Regions from separate parts of the Brevibacillus ginsengisoli genome, predicted to be linked through region 3. Evidence: riboswitches for the same ligand, from Rfam matches in the RefSeq annotation. Region 3 holds a riboswitch; each other region holds the start of a gene.
The links. A riboswitch is a leader RNA that binds a small molecule or an ion and turns the genes downstream of it on or off. The one in region 3 is predicted to bind S-adenosylmethionine.
Positions count from the first base shown of each region.

Region 1: linked by a shared signal. The riboswitch ahead of ACQCN2_RS22075 (homocysteine synthase) and the one ahead of ACQCN2_RS12780 (2,3-diketo-5-methylthiopentyl-1-phosphate enolase) in region 3 are both predicted to bind S-adenosylmethionine.
Region 2: linked by a shared signal. The riboswitch ahead of metH (methionine synthase) and the one ahead of ACQCN2_RS12780 (2,3-diketo-5-methylthiopentyl-1-phosphate enolase) in region 3 are both predicted to bind S-adenosylmethionine.

Region 1 is NZ_JBNJQR010000013.1:59,422-63,704, forward strand. It holds gene ACQCN2_RS22065 (cytochrome d ubiquinol oxidase subunit II) at 1-73, opposite strand, end outside; gene ACQCN2_RS22070 (cytochrome ubiquinol oxidase subunit I) at 94-1,419, opposite strand; SAM riboswitch class I at 1,632-1,740, shown strand; gene ACQCN2_RS22075 (homocysteine synthase) at 1,853-3,139, shown strand; gene ACQCN2_RS22080 (TasA family protein) at 3,264-3,872, opposite strand; gene ACQCN2_RS22085 (signal peptidase I) at 3,986-4,283, opposite strand, start outside.
Region 2 is NZ_JBNJQR010000008.1:139,543-143,825, reverse strand. It holds gene ACQCN2_RS16930 (hypothetical protein) at 1-252, opposite strand, end outside; gene ACQCN2_RS16925 (stalk domain-containing protein) at 417-1,319, shown strand; gene ACQCN2_RS16920 (YjcZ family sporulation protein) at 1,468-1,566, opposite strand; SAM riboswitch class I at 1,746-1,844, shown strand; gene metH (methionine synthase) at 1,947-4,283, shown strand, end outside.
Region 3 is NZ_JBNJQR010000005.1:307,298-311,580, forward strand. It holds gene ACQCN2_RS12770 (methylthioribulose 1-phosphate dehydratase) at 1-415, opposite strand, end outside; gene ACQCN2_RS12775 (2-hydroxy-3-keto-5-methylthiopentenyl-1-phosphate phosphatase) at 419-1,090, opposite strand; gene ACQCN2_RS12780 (2,3-diketo-5-methylthiopentyl-1-phosphate enolase) at 1,090-2,301, opposite strand; SAM riboswitch class I at 2,389-2,514, opposite strand; SAM riboswitch class I at 2,735-2,864, shown strand; gene ACQCN2_RS12785 (DUF1722 domain-containing protein) at 2,877-3,530, shown strand; gene mtnK (S-methyl-5-thioribose kinase) at 3,558-4,283, shown strand, end outside.

The DNA.
Region 1 (4,283 bases), on a different contig from region 3:
CAATCGAAGCGACAATGATATAGCCGTACAGAAAAATCCACAAAACCGTTATCCCAAGCAACTCCAGGTTCATCTTCTGTCCCTTCCTTCCCGCTATTGCTGATTTGGACCAGCCAACTCCTGCTCGATTGGTGATTTCTTAAACATTCGGATCAGGATAGACGTCACGAATATCCCCAGAAACGTATAGAGAAGAGCGAAAAGAACCAGCATTTGACCTACGTGAGGAGCAGTTGTCGCGGCCTGGTTCGTTCGCATAAAGCCAACCAGAATCCACGGCTGTCTCCCTACCTCCGTAAAAAACCAGCCCAATTCAATTGCCAGCATAGAAAGCGGAGCCCCCCAGAGGATTCCGTACAGGATAGTTCTGGGCATCTTTTTCTTCCTCCACAAAAAGAAAAAGTACCCTAACGGAACAATGACCATATACGAACCAATGACGATCATCCCGTCAAACAAGTAATGAATGTACAAAGGCGGTCGCTCATCTGGAGGAATGTCATTTAGCCCGATGACCATGCCCTGAAACGAGTTGGTGGCGAGAAAGCTAAGCAGATAGGGGATCGTCACCCCGTATCTTACTTCCTGCTTCGTTGGATCATAAATCCCGCCAAAGATGAATTCCGCTCCCTTTTGCGTCTGAAAATGCCATTCAGCTGCGGCAAGCTTTGCCGGTTGATACTCCGCCAGGTATTTGCCGGAAATATCTCCCCAGACAGCCGTTCCGACAGAAAAAGTCAAGGCAAGCACCATTGTCAACGTCAGAGCCTTGCGATAATACTCCACGCCTCTCGCTTTTAATAGCTGGAAAGCGGCGATACCCGCCAAAGCAAAAGCCGAAGTGGCGTAGGCGGAGAGAATCACATGACCCGTTTTGGACGGAGTTGCCGCATTAAACATAGCCATGATTGGCTGAACATTATGGATGGCTCCCTTCACCAATTCAAACCCCTGTGGCGCATTCATAAACGCGTTCACGGTGGTAATAAAAAAAGCGGACATCGTGGAGCCGATCACAACGGGTATTGAAAATATCCAGTGTATATACGGGTTACGAAAGCGATCCCACGTATACAAATAAATCCCCAGAAATATGGCTTCAAAGAAAAACGCAAACGTCTCTAAAAACAAGGGCAGCGCAATCGCTTCACCCGCTACCTTCATAAAGCTTGGCCACAGCAAGCTTAATTGAAGACCAATACATGTACCTGTCACAACACCAACGGCAACCGTCACCGTAAATCCTTTGGCCCACCGTCTGGCCATCATCCGGTACAGCTTGTCGTTCTTACGAATACCAATCCATTCGGCAATCGAGATCATTACGGGAACCCCAACGCCAAGAGTGGCAAAAATAATATGAAACCCAAGCGTAAACGCCGTCAGGATTCGCGCGAGCATAGCAGTATCCAGTCCCATTATTCACCCTCCTACAGTATTTGGTATTTCCTGTATGGCAAATTTTATCACAATCCATTCGTTTTTAATTTTAACAACGTGAATATAGTGTGAATGAATCGAGTCGAATTGGTGACGGAAGCGATGTTCATTCTTTTTCAGTTATTCAGTTGACAATTCCGACAAGACCGCTTAGAATTAAGTCATTATCAGAACATACCCAAATTTCATACAACTCATCAAGAGTGGTGGAGGGACTGGCCCGATGAAACCCGGCAACCGGCATGATGTCATGCAAGGTGCTAAATCCTGCAGAATCACTGTGATTCTGAGAGATGAACGAAGCGACTTTGTGTACGCGCCTTCTTCTACTCAGAAGAAGGCTTTTTCATTTTCCTGACTTGAGTAGGTTTTAAGAGGCTTACTTGAGCGGGCCAAAAAAGGAGAGATGACGATGGCAGACCAACAATGGAAAGCAGAAACACTTGCGTTGCATGGAGGACAAGAGGTAGATCCTACAACAGGATCTCGCGCGGTGCCGATTTATCAAACCTCATCCTATGTATTCCGTGACGCTGAGCACGCCGCTAATCTGTTTGCACTGAAGGAATTCGGCAATATCTACACGCGCATTATGAATCCTACCCAGGATGTATTTGAAAAGCGTGTCGCTCTATTAGAAGGAGGCGTAGGCGCATTGGCCACCGCTTCCGGTCAGGCGGCGATCACCTTCGCTATCCTGAACATCGCCGGAGCAGGAGACGAGATTGTGTCTTCCAGCAGTTTGTATGGCGGAACCTACAACCTCTTTGCCAACACTTTGCCGAAGCTGGGAGTCTCGTTTCATTTTGTCGATCAATCCAATCCTGACAACTTCCGCGAAAAGATCAACGAGAAGACCAAGGCGCTCTTCGTTGAAACGATTGGCAACCCGAAAATTAACGTTGCGGATATCCAGGCCATTGCGGATATCGCCCATGAACACGGTATTCCCTTGATTGTCGATAATACATTCGCTTCCCCTATTCTCTGCCGTCCAATAGAGCATGGCGCAGACATCGTCGTTCACTCCGCAACCAAGTTTATTGGCGGACACGGCACCTCCATCGGTGGAGTTATCGTCGATTCCGGCAATTTCAACTGGAACAACGGCAAGTTCCCGGGACTGACCACACCTGACCCAAGCTACCATGGTGTCGTTTACACGGAAGCGGTTGGCAATCTGGCGTATATCATCAAGGCTCGCGTCCAGCTTCAACGTGATTTGGGTGCGCCTTTATCCCCTTTTAACTCGTTCCTGTTCCTGCAAGGATTAGAAACTCTCCACCTGAGAATGGAGCGCCATAGCCAGAATGCTCTGGCGGTAGCCAAGTTCCTCGCGGAGCATCCGGCAGTCGAGTGGGTCAATTACCCGGGACTCGAAACGGATACTTACTACCCGCTTGCTCAAAAATACTTACCTAAAGGTCAAGGAGCCATTCTGACGTTTGGGATTAAAGGTGGAGTCGAGGAAGGCAAAACCTTGATCCAATCCGTCAAACTCTTCTCTCATCTGGCCAACGTGGGAGATTCCAAATCCTTGATTATTCATCCGGCCAGCACCACTCACCAGCAGCTGACGGAAGAAAATCAAATCAAAGCGGGTGTCAGCCCTGAGATGATTCGCATCTCAGTGGGTACAGAGGCGATTGAGGATATTTTGGAGGATTTGGATCAGGCGTTGAAGGTAGCGGTGAAATAAAGAAGAATGACACAAAAACCCCCTTTTCGTTCTCGAAATGGGGGTTCAGTGTGACAGTAGCTTCATTCTGTTTAAACAAAAAATCCAAGGGGGAGAGGTTTCTCCACCTTGGATTGATATGTCCTTATTTCTTTACGCCACCAGTTTGAGTACCTTCAAGAATCATGGTCATGTTCACACCGTCGCCTTGGAAGCGGTTTTGATCTTTGCCATCATCTTCAAATTTGATACCGATGTAGATCTTGTCTTTATCTCCTGGTTTCAAATTGAAGTTTTGAGTCCACCAGCTGCTGATGTCCAAATTGCCCATTTCTTTGAATTCTTTCAACGTTTTACCATTTTTCGGGTTGAGAATAACACGTTCTGGGAATGGTATGTTAGCATCGTCGCTCTTCAACAGATATACTTTGAGGTTGTTATCAAAGTTGTCAGTACCGTTATTGTTGCCTTGATCGTTCACTTGGTAATCCATGCTCATGAGCAGTTTGTTTACATCAAGGGTTCCTTGGTTTTCTACAGTGAAGGTTCTTTCCATCCAGTCACCTGGTTTCAAGTTTTTCACATCAAACACTTGCGCAGTTGGTTTTCCAGCGATTTTCATTGTACCAGCAGCGAATGTGTTGTTCTCAATTTTATCAGTGGTGTTAAACCATGCAAAAGTTCCTCCACCGATTAAAGCCGCTCCCAAACCTACTGATGCCAAAGTTAATGCGAATTGCTTTTTCAAATTCATCGTAGTACCTCCACCTTTAAATAATTTTTATTTATGATGACTTGAAGCTTGGTAACAAAGCGGATAGCCATATTACCAACCCACAAGGTATCACCCAATTAGGGCCATTCGTTTTACACTTGCGTTTTCGCTTCGTTAGCCGCTTCCTGTTGTTTCATTATTCTAAACAATTTGATTATTTGGCTGATGATGAGATACAACCCAGGACCTGCCAGGAAGAGTAGCATCCCTAATTTGGACTTGATAAACTCGATCACGTATCCTGCATAGGGGACTGAGTATTGTACTTTACCGATCACGCGATCTTTTGATACTGGAGAGGTATCCTTCCCGTCATTGGCATCCCCTTTGGTTATCAACTGTCCATCTACAATGTCGATAACACGGTGAGTGATCGTTCTTTGTTCCAAG
Region 2 (4,283 bases), on a different contig from region 3:
TTGATACGGCTGTTCTTCAAGGACGAACGCCAAAACCTCATCAGCATCAAGCGGTAAGAAATAATCGTAATCCTCTCGAATGCCGCCCTCGGATAGTTTGATATGGAAGAACGAATAGTGGAGGAAATGCTGTGGGCTGTCTTGTTCCTTCACGATCGTGTAAGTTTCAAAATCTGTCTGTCCCAATTCTTTTACAACCTCAATGGAGGAGAGAAGGGCAGAACGGCTCGTATACGCTTGAAGTTCGCTCATGAGTGAGTACCTCCCTAACATTTACAAATTCTATTTTATCTGATGTACCTGTTGATCGTATCAAAGAACAGAGGAAGTGACAACCGAATCGACACACTCTAAGAGGAAGGTATATCCATATAATGGAATTAGTGGTAATATATTTGCCGAGAGGAGAGATATACATGCAGATTATACGGAACCTACTAATCATTTCTGTAATGGTAATCATGTCAATCATCAGTGTACAGGGTAATGTAGCAGAGGCAAGTTCAAAAGCTTATCAGATTACTCCCGATTTGTTTGCTTATGCGAAACAAGGAAAATTAAAAAACTTTCCAATCTATATTGGGATGACACGAGCGAATCTAGTGAAAGTGTGGGGAGAGCCATCAACCGAACAACCAACTTATGTGAATTATGATCCCCAACCGTTCGTAACCAAGTATTCTAAGTCTAAAGCATGCAAAGCCTGTGTTTTTAGAACCGATGTCATGATGAATTATCAAGACATCGTACAAAGTATTGATGTTCCCACTTACAAAATAACAGAGCAACAATTAATTAAAATGTTTGGTAAACCACTTGGTATTGCAAGTACCGAGGGTGGAGATTATCTATACGAATATAAGATTGGCGATTATGAAGTAACCTTCTCAAAAGAAGATGGAACTTCATCTATATATTCCATGAGCATATCTCGTTCGTTAGAATCATATAACTCTCAATTTGCTATTAAGACTTTTGTAAATGGTGAAAGGGTTCTTTTTTTGGACCATCCAGTTACTTTTATAAACGGGAAAATATACATTCCAGTGCCCGAAATCATCCATCAACTAGGTGGAGAAATGAATTGGACTCCTTCAATTATTGGCAATAATATTGGTGTGATGCTAAACAATAAAGATGTAGAATTTGTTGGGAATAAAAGCGAAGCACTGATTAATGGGAAGAAGACCGTTATCGGTGCAAAAACTTTGATTGTTAATAAACGCTTCCTTTTACCACTAGATGATGTTGCAAGGATTTTTTCGATAAAATACAAATGGGATTCCAAGAACAAGTCTCTCTTTATTACTTCAAAATAATTCCCTTCTTGTGCGGGAGTCTGATACAAATAACCTTGACACAGTATGAAACCACAAGAAAAAGGATACCTGGGGAGAAGCAGGCATCCTAGCTCAAGACAGTGGTTATTAGCGAACGGCCTTTCGTGCAAGCGGATTTTCCAACGTGTTATTCGTCAGAAGCACCGACGATGACCAACAGGATAAACAGAACGAGTATCAACCCGAAGCAACCGCCAATATTATTACAAAAAGATGATGTACTCATTTTTGTTTTTGCCTCCTTTCGTTATGATATTAGTCTATACACGAATGCCTGGTTCGGTCTGGGCAATTGCCTAGTGCTCAGAAAAATGGGCGAAGCATCGGAAAAAACAGAATTTTTCGTTGACGTACCCGCCAGAGAGTGGTAACATCACATCAACTTCATATGTAACGAATTATGATCTCTTATCGAGAGAGGCGGAGGGACTGGCCCTATGAAGCCTCGGCAACCTGATTAACAGGTGCCAAATCCAGCAGAGCAGATGCTTTGAAAGATAAGAGGGGATTTATTCTACGTTAATGATGACGTGATCCTCTTCTTATGTTTTTCAAGAAGAGGATTTTTTTATTTGTCCCCAGTTTAATAGGAAAGAGGGAAACCGAATGAGCAAACCTACCTTTCAAGAACAATTAACGCATAAAATCTTAATTCTGGACGGCGCGATGGGCACCATGCTGCAGCAAGCCAATTTGACGGCTGATGATTTTGGCACAGAGGAATTGGATGGCTGTAATGAGATGCTGAATTTGACTCGACCGGATGTGATTCGCAATGTCCATGACAAGTATCTCGAGGCCGGGGCGGATATCATCGAGACGAATACGTTTGGGGCAACCAATATCGTATTGGCGGAATATGGGCTGCAGGCGCGTGACGAAGAAATCAATATAGCGGCTGCCCGTATCGCGAAGGAAGCGGCAGAGGCGTTCTCTACTTCTGATTGGCCACGCTATGTAGCAGGCTCGATGGGTCCAACAACGAAAACCTTATCGCTCACAGGCGGCGCTACGTTCGAGCATATGGTAGAGGCCTACTACCGTCAGGCAAAAGGGCTAATCCTTGGCGGAGCCGATGTTCTATTGTTGGAGACCGCTCAGGATACGTTGAACGTGAAAGCGGGCGGGATTGGAATTCGTCAGGCCTTTACGGAGCTAAAAATTGAACTGCCCGTGATGATTTCCGGAACGATTGAGCCAATGGGGACAACGCTTGCTGGTCAGAATATTGAGGCTTTTTATATTTCGCTCGCGCATTTACAGCCTGTATCCATCGGTTTGAACTGCGCAACAGGGCCGGAATTCATGAGAGACCACATCCGCACATTGTCTGAATTGGCCAACTGTTCGATCAGCTGTTATCCGAATGCCGGACTTCCGGATGAGAACGGACATTACCATGAATCACCGCAAGCCCTTGCAACCAAGCTGGCCGGTTTTGCGGAGCAAGGGTGGCTCAACATTGCGGGTGGCTGCTGTGGAACCACGCCTGATCACGTGAGAGCGATGGCACAGACGCTGAAATCCTACAAACCAAGACAAGCGACGAAGCGACATATCAGCGCGTTAAGCGGGATTGACCCTGTGTACGTGGAGGAGGACAACCGCCCATTGCTTGTTGGAGAGCGAACGAATGTCATTGGCTCCAAGAAGTTCCGTGATTTGATTACCAATGGACAGTACGAGGAAGCGTCGGACGTTGCGCGCGCACAGGTTCGTATGGGTGCGCAGGTGATTGATATTTGCTTGGCAGACCCTGATCGGGATGAGTACAACGACATGAAGCAGTTCCTCCGGTACGTGACCAAGAAAGTGAAAGCGCCGCTCATGATCGACTCCACCGATGCCAAGGTAATGGAGCTGGGGCTTACTTACTCTCAGGGGAAAGCGATTCTCAACTCAATTAACCTCGAAGATGGCTTGGAACGATTTGAACAGGTGGTACCGCTCATTCACAGGTATGGTGCGGCGGTTGTCGTCGGAACCATCGATGAACAAGGAATGGCGATTACCCGTGAGAGGAAGCTGGAGGTAGCCAAACGCTCCTATCACTTGCTGGTCGACGAGTTGGGTGTGAAGCCTGAGGATATTATTTTTGACCCGCTCGTCTTTCCTGTAGGTACAGGCGATGAGCAGTACATTGGCTCGGCGAGGGAGACCGTTGAGGGAATACGCCTCATCAAAGAAGCGTTTCCGCTCTGTAAAACGACGCTTGGCATCAGCAACATCTCGTTTGGCTTGCCCAACGCGGGTCGTGAAGTGTTGAACTCTGTTTTTCTCTATCACACCACGGTGGCCGGACTCGATTACGCGATTGTCAATACCGAGAAGCTGGAGCGTTACGCGTCTATTCCCGAACACGAACGGAAGCTGGCGGAGGCCTTACTTTTCGAGACCAATGACGCGACACTGGCTAAGTTCACCGAATTCTATCGACAGAAAAAAGTAACCCAGGTAAAAGAAACTTCTACTCTTACACTCGAAGAACGCCTTGGGCAATACGTAATCGAAGGTTCCAAGGACGGATTGATCCCAGATTTGGATGAAGCGCTGAAAAAATATCCGCCACTCGAGATCATTAATGGACCGTTGATGGCGGGGATGGAAGAGGTTGGCCGCCTGTTTAACGGCAACCAGCTGATCGTAGCCGAGGTGCTGCAAAGCGCGGAAGTCATGAAAGCGGCGGTGGCTCATCTGGAACCACACATGGAGAAGTCATCTTCAGCATCCAAAGGCAAGATCATTCTCGCCACAGTAAAAGGCGACGTCCACGACATCGGGAAGAACCTGGTGGAGATCATTCTTGGCAATAACGGCTATGAAATCGTCAACCTCGGGATCAAAGTTCCGCCGGAGCAGCTGATCGAGGCTTGCCGCAAAGAGAAGCCGGATGCGATTGGTTTGTCGGGATTGTTGGTGAAATCGGCGCAGCAAATGGTGATC
Region 3 (4,283 bases):
CATTCTCTTCCCAGATACCCAGTCCCTTGATCAGCTCTTGCCCTTGGATACTGAAGGAGCGCTGACCATAGTAAAGCTCCGAAATCACGTTGTTGCTAATGGTATGAACGTGAAAGCAAGCTCTGGCAGTGGCAAAATTCTTATAAACGACCGCATGAATCAGGGTTTCAGCGGATGGCTTTAACGTGGTTTGCTCAACTGGCTCAGAGTTTTCGTCCACAACCAGGTAATCCTCTGAGGTACATTTGGTTTTGTCTTTCCCGCTGGCGGTAACGGCGAAGAGGAGCGGATCAGACTCGATTTTGATCGAGAGGTTTCCGCTTGTACCCGGGAACCAATCGCGACGGGCAAACGTCATTTTGACATCGTCCAATTGACGGAAGGCTTCTTCTCGCTGTTGATCGGTGAATCCCATGGCTTAACGCACCTCCTGACGTTGGATGATCTGATCGAGACTTGCGATCACGTCAAAAAACGTGCCGAATGTCTCATGGGGGAGCTGCAGTTCACGGCACTTCTCCGTCAAAAGTGAGCGTGCAATAACGAAATCGGCAATTCGCGCTCCTGCCAAGTCAGTAATGCTGTCGCCTATGACAACCCGGTAGTATTGATCCGGATCATAGCTTCGGATAATGGTGGTTTTGCACATGCCGCAATCCGTCGAGCAGTGTTCATCGCATGAGTTCGGCCAGGTAATGGTAATCGTCTCTTGAGAGAAATCACTGCCGTTGCAATAGATTTGATCTTCCAAGCCAAAGGGTGCGAGCATGGGATAGACGAAGAAGTCAATACCGCCGCTGGTAATGAGCAAGGTGATTCCTTGATTTTTACAATAGTCGATAAACTGGGCAAAGCCTTCACGAATCTTGGCTTCACGCAGGAGGAAGTCAATCATTTCTTGCTTGCGTGAAGAAGGAATGGTGGCAAACAGCTTGCCAACCCCTTCACGAATCGAGATCTTCTGGGTAAGGATTTGTTCCGTCAGAGCCTCCCAGCCCGGTGGAGCGAATTCTTTCATCAGTGCGACAATATTATCTTTTTCGGTAATCGTACCGTCAAAATCACAAAAGAGTACAAGCTTTTTTTGCATTATTTCTGCCCCCATTTAGCTAAAGCAATCGCCAGCGGTTCAAAGTCATTCGCGGCTTCCTGCAAGCTTTGTCCGCTTACAACAGCCTCGATTGCCTTGATAAAAGCACGGGCTCCATCGGTAGCTCCGCCAGGATGACCGTGAATTCCGCCTCCCGCATTGACTACCTGATCCAATCCGAAGTCAGCATATAATTGGCTAACGAGTCCCGGATGAATGCCCGCAGATGGAACAGGGAAGGAAGGCTTCAGTCGAGTATCCGCACTTGTCAGATGAGCGGCGAGCGTAATCGCTTCGTCTTTATCCAGCGCCACGTTGCCATACGGAGAAGGGAAAAGAACCAGATCAGCCCCAGCCAGCCGCATCAGCTTGCCGAGCAACAGCGGCGTAGCGATTCCGTAATCAGGAGATGGATAGAAGGCTCCCGCTAACGCTGGATGCGCCATAATCGGCACAGTGATGTCAGGATCAGCGGCAAGGCGATGCAACACATCGAAGCCATAGCTCAACACATTAAATAGCAGGCATTGGGCTCCCGCATCAACTGCCCGCTTCGCTTTTTCCAACAATTCGTGAGTCGGGCCGGTAAGGTTAGCGCTGTAAAGCACATGTTTGCCTGTTTCCTGCTCCACCTCGTGGGAAATCTGACGAAAGGCTTTGATTCGCTCAAGGAAAGGCGCTTGGTCATCCGCGAAGAAAATCTCGTCGTCTTTTACCAAATCAAGACCGCCAAGAGCCTGCGCCCGGAATTGGGTCTTGAGATCCTCGAATGGCATGCCGAGACAGGACTTGAAAATACTCATGCACAGCGGACGATCGTGAACATCGACAAGATTGCGAATGCCTTCAATCCCGAACTTCGGACCAGGGAATCCTTCGGTGAAAGAGTCTGGGAATTGGATATCCAACAGTTTGATCTTGCCGTCCATGGATAATTTGCCGAACACACCGGTCAAGAGGGAAGGAATATCCTTGGTAAAGTTGCGCGTCGGATAACTGATGGTGATCGTTCCGCGTATGTCCCCATTATCAAGCTGTTCGATTGGATGAACGGAATGGACTTCACCAAGGTACGGACGGAGGGCCTCCTGTTTCGCGGCAGGCAAGTCTGTCCAAGAACCAACGGTCATTCCGACGGCAATGGCCTGCGCTTTTTTCTCCAGATCCTTGGCTTGGGTCAAATAAGTTACGAGTATCGTATCTTGGCTCACGAGATTGCCTCCTCGACAAAAAATGGTTGACCTTAACAAAAAAGCCCCCTTCAACGAGAAGGAGGCGTCATATGCGACATGCTTCTTCTCTCATCTCTCAAAAACCAATAAACGGGTTTTTGCAGGATTTAGCACCGTTACGCGCAAGTTTGTACGTGCACGCCGGTTGCCGGGCATCATCGGGCCAGTCCCTCTGCCTTCTCACAATAAGAGTTGTGTCAGAAAATATTGAATTGAACCGCTCTTTTCACACGGTAATCAAATCATAAGATGAGTTTTAGCCCCCTGTCAACTATGAGTTTGGTATCGAGTAAGGGGAAAAAAGGTTCAGGGAGTTGTCCGCACATACACGAAAAAATAGGTGTTGACAATTTGCGGGATCGCTGTGTATGATTCATCGTAATCGCAAATCGAATAGTTTGAAAAATGGATTTCCTTATCCAGAGACGGTGGAGGGACTGGCCCGATGATACCCAGCAACCGACACATTGCTTACTAGAGTTCGACTCGTAAGAATGTGCACGGTGCTAATTCCTGCAGAAAAACATTCTGGTAGATAAGGGGGAACGACAACGTTGACGACGTATGCACAGGACCTCTTTTCTTTGGAAAAGAGGTCTTTTTTCGTACCGCTATCAAAAACATGGTGTGAACAAGTATGGGCAGAGCATAAGTATTTAGTAATGTTGACATCGTATTGTGACTACAAAGAAATCGCGCAAGCCTTTAAGGATCAGATTCAACTCTCCAAGCAGCAAGCAAGCCGTGACTGGACGGCATTCGCCGATTGGCTGTGCAATCGTTTGGAAGAAGTTAAACAGCGCCCCGTTGAAGAGGAAAATGCCCGCAATGCTTTGACACATGCAATCGGTCATTTGCGCGGCAGGCTTTCGGAAGAAGAAGCAGGTTCCTGGCATCTTTTGCTCAGTGATGATTGGAAGAGGGCGTGGAAAACGTTGTTTCTTCTAGCGATGGAACGCGGAGATGAATACCTGAAGGAATCCCGCCTTTTTTCACCCGACTGCCCGGTGGCGAATATATGGGTAAGAGTACGGGGGAAGGATTGGTTTATCCATAAGTCGCAAGCGGATTGGGTCATTCTTACTGCTGAGCAGGTTGTCCAAGAAGTGGCGGATTGCAAGGTGAGCAAGCTGGTGGAGTATCGTTTAATGGCTCAGTTGGAAGAGCTGACGAATCCGTTGGAAATATACGAGAAGTGCAAGAATTAAAAGGGCTGAAGAAGGGGGAAGATTCTGATGGCATATCGTCCATTATCGGAGCAGGATGCGGTTGAGTATGTGCGTCAATTGCCTGGGCTTTTCGAAGCGGATGCGAGGCTGACTAGTTCAGAAATCGGCGACGGCAACTTAAATCTGGTGTTTCATATCCGGGATGAAGAACATCTTAAAAGCGTGATCGTCAAGCAAGCTTTGCCTTACGCTCGGGTAGTAGGGGAATCGTGGCCGTTAACATTGGATCGGGCGCGGATCGAGAGTGATGCCTTGCACATTCAAGGGAAACTGGTCCCAGACCTGGTGCCGCAGGTTTATCATTTTGATAAGGAATTGGCGCTTACCGTCATGGAGGACTTGAGTGATCATATCATTATGCGCAAGGGCTTGATCAGCGGGGAGCGTTATCCGCAGTTCGCCAAGCATATTGGGCGTTTCCTGGCCGAGACCCTGTTCTTTACTTCTGATTTGGGGATCCATCCGTACGAGAAAAAGGCGTTGGTTTCCAAATTCATCAATCCTGAGCTTTGTAAAATAACCGAAGATTTAGTATTTACAGATCCTTATGAAAAATGCGATACAAACAATTTCAACCCATTGATTCAACGAGATGTGGAGACGATCTGGGCCAACGGATTGTTGAAACGTGAGATAGCCAAATTGAAATTTGGGTTTTTAACTCGCGCGGAGGCTTTATTGCATGGGGATTTGCACACAGGCAGTATCTTCGTAACCGCGACAAGCACCAAA